Regions from separate parts of the Paraburkholderia dipogonis genome, predicted to be linked through region 2. Evidence: predicted binding sites of a transcription regulator. Region 2 holds the regulator's gene; the other holds the start of a gene.
The links. The regulator FNR, encoded in region 2, switches genes on or off when oxygen is low (the NO sensors DNR and NnrR bind a similar motif). The targets are predictions, from matches to a motif close to TTGATNNNNATCAA.
Positions count from the first base shown of each region.

Region 1: the regulator FNR is predicted to act here: its motif matches at 1,652-1,665, upstream of ACFSNN_RS05855 (universal stress protein).

Region 1 covers NZ_JBHUFR010000006.1:265,448-269,864, reverse strand. The annotation lists gene ACFSNN_RS05865 (acyl-homoserine-lactone synthase) at 25-618, shown strand; gene ACFSNN_RS05860 (FadR/GntR family transcriptional regulator) at 800-1,489, opposite strand; gene ACFSNN_RS05855 (universal stress protein) at 1,780-2,247, shown strand; gene ACFSNN_RS05850 (helix-turn-helix domain-containing protein) at 2,504-3,307, shown strand; gene ACFSNN_RS05845 (SUMF1/EgtB/PvdO family nonheme iron enzyme) at 3,438-4,417, shown strand, end outside.
Region 2 covers NZ_JBHUFR010000013.1:220,944-225,360, forward strand. The annotation lists gene ACFSNN_RS18555 (c-type cytochrome) at 1-7, opposite strand, end outside; gene ACFSNN_RS18560 (DUF1488 family protein) at 243-527, shown strand; gene ACFSNN_RS18565 (zinc-dependent alcohol dehydrogenase family protein) at 621-1,607, shown strand; gene fnr (fumarate/nitrate reduction transcriptional regulator Fnr) at 1,689-2,477, opposite strand; partial or broken gene ACFSNN_RS18575 (response regulator) at 2,565-2,900, opposite strand; gene ACFSNN_RS18580 (response regulator) at 3,122-3,772, opposite strand; gene ACFSNN_RS18585 (PAS domain-containing sensor histidine kinase) at 3,769-4,417, opposite strand, start outside.

The sequences.
Region 1 (4,417 bases), on a different contig from region 2:
CCCCAACACGTTCAGGAGAACGTCATGCAAACAGCAATCCGGATTGGAATGCGTCAGGAATTCGACAACGCGGACATTAACGAGATGTATCGCCTGCGGGCGCGAGTATTTCATGGGCGGCTCGGGTGGGATATTCCGACCATCGCGGGCATGGAGATCGACGGCTATGACGCGCTCGGGCCGCACTACATGCTGATCCAGGCCGACAACGGGCAAGTGCGCGGCTGTTGGCGCCTGATGCCGACCGAGGGCCCCAACATGCTGAAGGACACCTTCCCGCAGTTGCTGCATGGCGCGGCCGCGCCGGTTGGGCGGCACATCTGGGAATTGAGCCGGTTCGCGATCGAGACCAGCGGCGAGGAGCAGTCGTTCGGCTTTGCTGACCTCACCATGCAGGCGATCCACGAACTGGTGACGTTCGCCGACCAGATGGGCATCACGCGGTATGTCACCGTGACCACCACGCCGATCGAGCGGCTGCTGCGCAAAACCGGTATCGACATCAGCCGGCTCGGGTCGCCATTGCAGATCGGTGTGGAGCGAGCGGTGGCGCTAGATATCGCCGTGAGTCCGAAGACTCGCACTGCGCTGTTCGGACCGATGGCCGTTGCTGCGTAGCTCTCGCCTGTCCGCCCGCTAGTTGCAGCCTGCCTGCTGCCTGGCTGTTAGCCGGCGGCCGGTTCGCTGCCGCGACAGTGGCGATTCGACGCCGCATCAGCCGGCCTTGGAATCGCACTTGCCCGCTAGCACGGCAGCTCGCCGCAGCCTTCGCGCGCGACGAGGCGACCAAGGCGGCAGATCAGGAGCCGAACATCCGCTCGAGCGCGTTCTCGAGATGCGCTCGCATGGCGTTCGCCGCGCCTGGCGCATCCTTGCGGCGGATCGCGTCGAGCACAGCCCTGTGCTCCTCCTGCACGAGCCGCTGCCGCGCCACCGTCTTCACCAGCGAAAGATTCCGCGAAAGGTTCATGCTGAACAGGATCTGCTCCTCGATGAACGACATAACCGTGATGAAAAAAGGGTTCTTCGACGCGCGCGCCACCGCCAGGTGGAACATAAAGTCGTCTTTCGCGCCGATCCCTTGCGTCTCGATGATCCCCTCCAGTTGGTCCCATGCGTGCTGGATGGCGGCGATGTCGTCGGCATCGGCTTTGAGCGCCGCCTGCTCCGCGGCGCCCGCTTCGTTCACGATGCGAAACTCATAGCAGCGACGGATATCGGACAGCGTTTCGAGCGGCGCGAAGCGGCGCACGTCCGGGTCCGGCCGGCGCGCGACCGTCGTACCCGAGCCGTGCCGGGTCATGATGATGCCGTCCGCCCGCAAGCGCGCCAAGGCTTCGCGGACCGTCGGCCTGGACGTCGCGAAACGCTCGGCCAGCGCATGCTCGGTCGGCAAGCGCTCACCTTCCTTGTACTCGCCTTCGACAATGCGGTTGAGAATGTCGCCGTAGATCTTGTCGGGCAAGCCCGTCGTTTTGCGCTCGTTCATCAGCGGACTGAAGCAGCTTGTCTGAGTAGGTTGTAATTGTAAGGCAAACCTTCCTTTGTCCCAGTCGTGGATATGCCTTGCGAATGGGCGCGAAATCCCGTCAACGCTTGCCCACAGGCGCTCGCCGAACTTGACAACACCGTCGAAAAATTTGACAAGAGTTTGATTTACATCCAGGTCCAGCGCATGTTTTTCGGCGATCATTCAGGCTTACATCAGCGATGATCGTCATTGCGCCCAGCCGGTTGGAAACAACTGCGGCATCCGGATCCTTCAGACGCGGAGTCGATATGTACACACGCATTCTTGTAGCGGTCGACGGCAGCAACACCTCCCGCCGTGCATTCGAAGCAGCGCTCGCGCTCGCCAAAGCCAGCGGCGCGGTTTTGCAGCCGTTATATGTCGTCGAGAACACACCAATGTATTTCGAAGCGCCCGGCTATGACCCGTCCGTCTTGCGCAATCGTCTCGTCGAAGAGGGCAAGGAACTCGGCGCCGAATTCGCCAAGGCCATGGCCGAGCAAGGCGTGAAAGGCGAGCTTGTGGTGAGCGACGCTTCCACGATCGACGATGTTTCGGTCGTCGTGCTCAAAGCCGCGGCCGACTTCAACGCCGACCTGCTGGTCATGGGCACGCACGGGCGACGCGGTTTTCAGCGCCTGATTCTCGGCAGCGTCGCCGAGCGCTGCGTGCGGCAGGCGAGCCTGCCCGTGTTGCTCATTCCGTCCGCCGCGGGGAAGTCCGGTAACGCGGACTGATGAGCGCCGCACTGGTGCGCAATGCGCTTGACTGTCGTATCGCCCGCGCGTGCGCTCGTTCTGCAAAAAGCGAGCTTCATCTGCCAAGGTATGAGTTGGGTTTGCCTGCTCACCTTCGTAGCAGTCCATAAACCAACTCACGAACGCCGGTGTGACATTGCTCAACAAACCTGACTGCCCGAACGCGTCTTTTTGACGCGAAGCGGGCAACCCGGTCGATGGGACAATCTGTCAATACCCTCACTGGCTGCAGAACATGCTCACTCCTATTGCTGTTACGCACTCCGCCGGCACTGCCGATTCCGCAGCCTCTGCCGCACGTTCGTCGCCGGTGCGCGGCAGCCGCCGCGCGGCGCCGTCACGGGCAAGCGCACGTTCCGCCGCTCGCTGTTCGAGTTGCGCGATGCGGCAACTCTGCATGCCCCAAGGTCTGTCGCCCGAGGAATTGATGAAGCTCGAAACGCTCATCTGTTCCGCGCGTTCAGTTCAACGCGGCGAAGCGCTGTATCGCAGCGGCGACCGCTTCGACAACATCTACGCCGTCCGCTCCGGTTCGATGAAAACCGTCATGACGCACCGCGACGGCCGCGAACAGGTCACCGGCTTGCGGCTCGCGGGCGAAGCGCTCGGCCTCGACGGCATCAGCGACGACGTGCACGCCTGCAGCGCGCTCGCTCTTGAAGACAGTACGGTCTGCATCGTCCCCTATACCGCGCTCAAGTCGCTGTGCCGCGAAATCGGTTCGATGCAGGAACGTATGCACAAACTGCTGGGCGAGCAGATCGTGCGCGAAGCCGCGCAGATGATGGTGCTCGGTTCGCTCTCGGCGGACGAACGGGTGGCGGCATTCCTGCTCGACGTCTCCGAGCGCAACGCGCGGCGCGGTTATTCGTCGGCGGAATTCAATCTGCGCATGACACGCGAGGACATGGGCAGTTACCTCGGCATGACGCTCGAAACCGTGAGCCGCACCCTGTCAAGATTTCAAAAGCGCGGCCTGATCGACACGCAGGGCAAGCACATCCGGATCGTCGATTTGGACGGTCTGCGGCAAGTCTAGGCTCCTGGCGCGAGCGCGGCCGACGCCGCCGCGCCCCTAGCGCACGCTCTTTTCACGCGCTTTCGTCTTGGCATGGCTCCTGCGAGCGGGTACAGTCTTTAGTCCGTCCCCCGCAAGGAGACCCGGCGAAATGAATCGCGACCCCGCCCCGCATCACCCGCTCGTGCAGCGCCTGATCGAAGCGCGTCAAGTGACCGACGCATTGTTTTCCATCGTCAAACCCGAGTTTCTGTACGAACGGCCGATCCGCGAGCGCCACCGGATCGTGTTTTACATCGGCCATCTGGAGGCTTTCGATCGTAATCTGTTCGATCAACGCCTCTGCGATCTGCCGGCGTTCGATCCACACCTCGACCAGCTTTTTGCCTTCGGCATCGATCCCGTCGACGGCGGTTTTCCGACCGATCAACCGAGTGACTGGCCGTCGCTCGACGTCGTGCGCAGTTACGGCTTGCGTGCGCGCGAGCAGATCGACCGCGAGCTCGACGCGCTAACGCACGCCGCGCAACTCGGCCGCAACGGCGCGCAAGCCGACGCCTCCGAGCAATTGCTGAACGTGGCGATCGAACATCGGTTGATGCATGCGGAAACGCTGGCGTACATGCTCCATCAGTTACCGCTGGCGCAGAAGGTCACCGAGTTGCGCGAGCCTGTCGTGACGCGCGCGGAACCGCGGGACGCGTTGTCGTCGATGGTCAGCATACCGGCCGGCGCAACTGTGCTCGGCATGCCACGTGACGGCGGACGCTTTGGTTGGGACAACGAGTTCGGCGAAATGCGGGTCGAGGTGCCGGCCTTCGAAATCGACCGCCATATGGTGACGAATGGCGCATTCCGCGAGTTCATTGAGGCAGGCGGCTATCGCGAACCGAAGTGGTGGTCGGAGAAAGATTGGGCGTGGAGGGAGGCCGAGCACATCGAGCATCCCGCGTGCTGGTCGCGGCACGATGCAGGCGGCCAAAGCAACGCGTGGACGTTGCGCACCATGTTCGACGAAGTGCCGCTGCCGCTCGACTGGCCCGCGTATGTGAGCCACGCCGAAGCCAGCGCGTACGCACGCTGGGCAGGCAAGGCATTACCCACCGAGGCGCAATGGCAACGTGCGGCACA
Region 2 (4,417 bases):
TGTTCAAGGCACGCGCTCCTTTGCAACGGGCATGAGTTCAGTGTAGGAGCGGTGGCTTGCGTGCCGTTGACCTCGGTCAACCAGAACGCAGGCCCTGAATTTGACGTATCGTGCCTAGCTCCTATGCTGATGACAGATGGGCGTCGCACGCAACGGGCTGCCCGAGAACGCGGTGCACGACGCGTGGGCGTGCAGAAACGCCGTCCCAGGCTCCCAGCCTCTCATCCTGCGCAACGAACCAGGTGGCGGTCATGAAGATTTATTTTCCCGAGGAACATCCGGAGTATTGCGCGCGCGATCTCGTCGTCGCGTTTCCGGCCGAGGTGGATGGAGCGCGCGTGCAGTGCGCAATTACCGCGGAGGCGCTAGAAGATCATTTCGGCGCCGTCTCGCTGCGCGAAGACGATCTGATCACCGCATTCAACTCCAACCGGCATCCGATCGAACACGCAGTAAGGCGACTGCTTAACGAGATCGGTGCCAAGCCGGTGCTGATGCACAGCGGCTACTTCCGTTTTTGCGAGTGAATCCCGTGGGACGGCGGAGCGCACGCCTCTTTCGATGCGTCACGCCGGCACGAAGCCGGTTATTCGCCGCTCAGCAAGTTCGAGGAGAAGCCAATGCGTGCGATGCTATTCGACGGCAGTACGTCGTTTCTGCGCGAGCAGGAGTTGCCGGATCCCGTGCCCGGCGCCGGCCAGATCCTGATCGATATTCACGCGTGCGGCGTGTGCCGCACCGATCTTCATCTGGTTGACCATGAGCTCGGGCATCCCAAACAGCCTGTCATTCCAGGTCACGAAATCGTCGGCACGGTAGCCGGGCTCGGCGTGGGCGTGACGGGGTTCGTCCTCGGAGACCGGGTGGGAGTGCCCTGGGTTGGCCACACGTGCGGGCATTGCCGCTACTGCCTGTCGGCGCGGGAAAATCTTTGCGACGATCCCCGTTTTACCGGCTACACGATCGACGGCGGTTTCGCGGAGCGCACCGTTGCCGACAGCCGCTACTGCTTTCACGTGCCGGAGCAGTACAGCGACATCGAAGCGGCGCCGCTGCTATGCGCAGGCCTGATCGGCTATCGCACGTTGAGCATGGCGGGCGACGCGCAACGCATCGGCATTTACGGTTTCGGGGCCGCGGCGCATATCGTCGCGCAGGTCGCGCGTCATCAACAGCGCACCGTGTACGCGTTCACGCGCCCGGGCGATCACGCGGCCCAGCAACTCGCGCTGCGTCTCGGCGCGGCGTGGGCGGGCAGCAGCGCGGAGGCACCGCCGGAGGAGCTCGATGCGGCTTTGCTTTTCGCGCCGGTCGGTGCACTCATTCCGTCAGCATTGCGAGCGGTCGCGAAAGGTGGCGTGGTGGTCTGCGGCGGGATTCACATGAGCGACGTCCCGTCGTTTCCGTACGCGTTTCTGTGGGGCGAGCGTCGCGTGGTATCGGTTGCGAATCTGACCCGCGATGACGGGCTCGCCTTCATGCGCATTGCTGGCGAGACGCGCCTCGAGATCAAAACGACGACGTATCCGCTGACGGACGCCAATCAGGCCTTAAGCAACCTGCGCGATGGCAGGCTCACCGGTGCGGCAGTGCTCGCCGTCCGTTAGCGTGGCCGGGCCCGGCGGTCCGCGTCGCCTCACGATCGTGGTGTTCGCGGCCGACGGCCGGATCGCGAGCGACGTCCGTACTCAAACCCGCACGAGGCCTTCGTGATCGAGAATCCGGATGTCCTTGCCGTGCGTATCGAGCAGTCCGTCGCGCTGAAATTTAGAGAGCATCCGGCTGACCGTTTCGAGCTTGATTCCCAGATAACTGCCGATTTCCTCGCGCGTCATGCGCAGGTGAAATTCCGCCGGCGAATATCCGCGCTTTCTCAGGCGGTCCGACAAATTTAGCAGGAATGTCGCCACCCGCTGCTCGGCGGACATCGTGCCGAGCAACATCATCTGCGATGACTCGCGCACGATCTCGCCGCCCATCATGCGGTGCACGTGTTGCTGGACCGCTTTGACTTCGCGGCACATGGCTTCGAGAAGATGGAAGGGGATGATGCAAACCTTGCTGTCTTCGAGTGCGACAGCATCGCAACTATGGTGGCCGGAGCAGACGCCGTCCAGGCCCAGCGAGTCGCCGGCGAGATGAAAGCCGGTGACCTGTTCGCGGCCGTCGCGATGCATGACGACGGTCTTGAACGAGCCCGCGCGTACTGCGTAGATGCTCTGAAACGCGTCGTTCGCGCGATAGATCGTTTCGCCCTGTTTGATGGTTCGCGACGGGCAGATAAGCGATTCGATCCTTTGCAATTCTTCGGCTGTCAGGCCGTGCGGCATGCAGATCGAGCGCATCGAGCAGGCCGTGCAGCGCGGTGCGCCCTTGCGCGACGCGCTTGCGTTTGCCGATACTCGTCCAGGGAGCGGCGATCCTTGCGGACGGGCAAGCGCGGGCGCGATGGCGGGAGATGCGGCGACGTCAGACATGGTGTGCTCCTGTTGAAAGACGGCGTGCGTGCGATGTTCGCCAGCAATCCGTTGGATCGTGCTTAGTGCGAGATCGAATTCGCCGGTCTTGTCGAAAAAGTAGCGGGCGCCGCCTTTCAGGCATGCGCGCCGAAACCAGGCGCCGGAATGATTCGTCAACACCATGACAATCACATGCGGCATTCCTTGTGCAAGCAGCCCTAGCAACTCCATGCCGGTGCCGCCGCTCAGATGCAACTCCGTCACGACCAGATCGGCCATACCTGTGTCGATGCCGGCGAATGCCGCAGCGGGCTCCTCGGCTTCGCCGACGATCTCCACGCCGTCGAGTGCGCCGAGCAGCGCGGCCAGACGGCGCCGCACCAACACGGCATCGTCGACGAGAAAAACACGCAGCGCGCGGTGTTCAGGGCTTGAGTTCATGGCTCGAAGTATCGGCCGCGCTATCTCAAAATAAAATCGGCGCCGAATGAGCTTCGAGTAGGCAAGCGGGAAGGCGTGTAGGGGGTTTCCTACACGATGGTCAGGCGGATGAGGAAGATGCCGCGAGCTGCGCGTGTATCGAGCTACAGATCAGAGGGGCGAGCGGTTTCCGGGGCGCGCACAGTGCGGCGCCACCCGCCAGGGGAAGGCTGCGAAGGCGCTCAGATGCCGTCTTCTTCGTCGCTGACCAGTTTGTGGCGCATCGCATAGCGCACCAGCGCCGCTTCGTGTGGCATCTGCATTTTTTCGAGGATGCGCGTCTTGTACGTGCTGACGGTCTTGCTGCTCACGCACAGTTCGGCCGCGATCTCGGTGATCGTTTGACCGGCTGCAATACGCTTCAGGACGTCGAACTCCCGATCCGACAGCCGTTGATGCGGCAGCAGATCGGTCGGTTCGTTCAGGCTTTGCGCGAACCGCTCGGCCATCGCAAGGCTCACGTACACACCGCCGGCGGCGACCTTGGTCACGGCCGCCACCAGTTCGGCGCTCGCGCTTTCCTTTGTCAGGTAGCCGGACGCGCCGGCTTTGAACGCGCGCACCGCGTATTGCTGCTCGGCGTGCATGGTCAGCACCAGGATGCGCAGGGCCGGCTTTTCTTCCTTGATCTGCTTGATCAGCTCGACGCCGTTGCGGCCGGGCATGGACAGATCGAGCACCAGCACGTCGGCTGCGCGCTCGCGGATCAGCGCGACGGTGCTGACGCTATCGTTCGCTTCGCCGGTGACTTCGAAGCCGCTCGCGCCCTGCAGGATATGGCGCAGACCGTCGCGCACCAGCGCGTGGTCGTCGGCAATCAGGACGCGCGTCATGTTTGTATCTCCTGCATTTGTACGGTCTCCGCCGGAATGGTGACAGTCAACACAAAGCCTTTGCCGTGCGCGGTATGAATATCGACCGCCCCGCCGAGCATGTGCGCGCGTTCGCGAACGCCGAGCAGGCCGAAGGACTTGGCCGCCGGCTCGGCCGTGCGGTGCGCGCCCTGGCCATTGTCGGCGATGCTGAGCTCGAAGGCCTGCTCCTTCGCCTGCAGGCTCAGTGTCACCAGCGTGGCGTCCGCATGGCGCGCAACGTTTGTCAGCGCCTCCTGCACGATCCGGAACAGCGCGGTGGCGCCTGCCGGGCTGAAGCGAGCGTCGCCGGTCTCGATTTGACGCTCCACGTCGATGCCGTAGCGGTTGGTGAAGTCGTTGGCGAGCCATTCGATCGCTGGAATGAGCCCGAGGTCGTCGAGCATGACCGGCCGCAGATCCGCCGCGATGCGGCGGACCGACGCGACGGTTGTATCGATCAACCGGCGCATGCCTTGCAACTGGTCGCGCACCGCTGCGCCAGCCGAGGCATCCAGCGCCTGCTCGACCGACGAGATATCCATTTTCAACGCGGTAAGTTGCTGGCCAAGATCGTCGTGCAGTTCACGGGCGATGCGCGTCTTCTCGTCTTCGCGGATCTTCTGC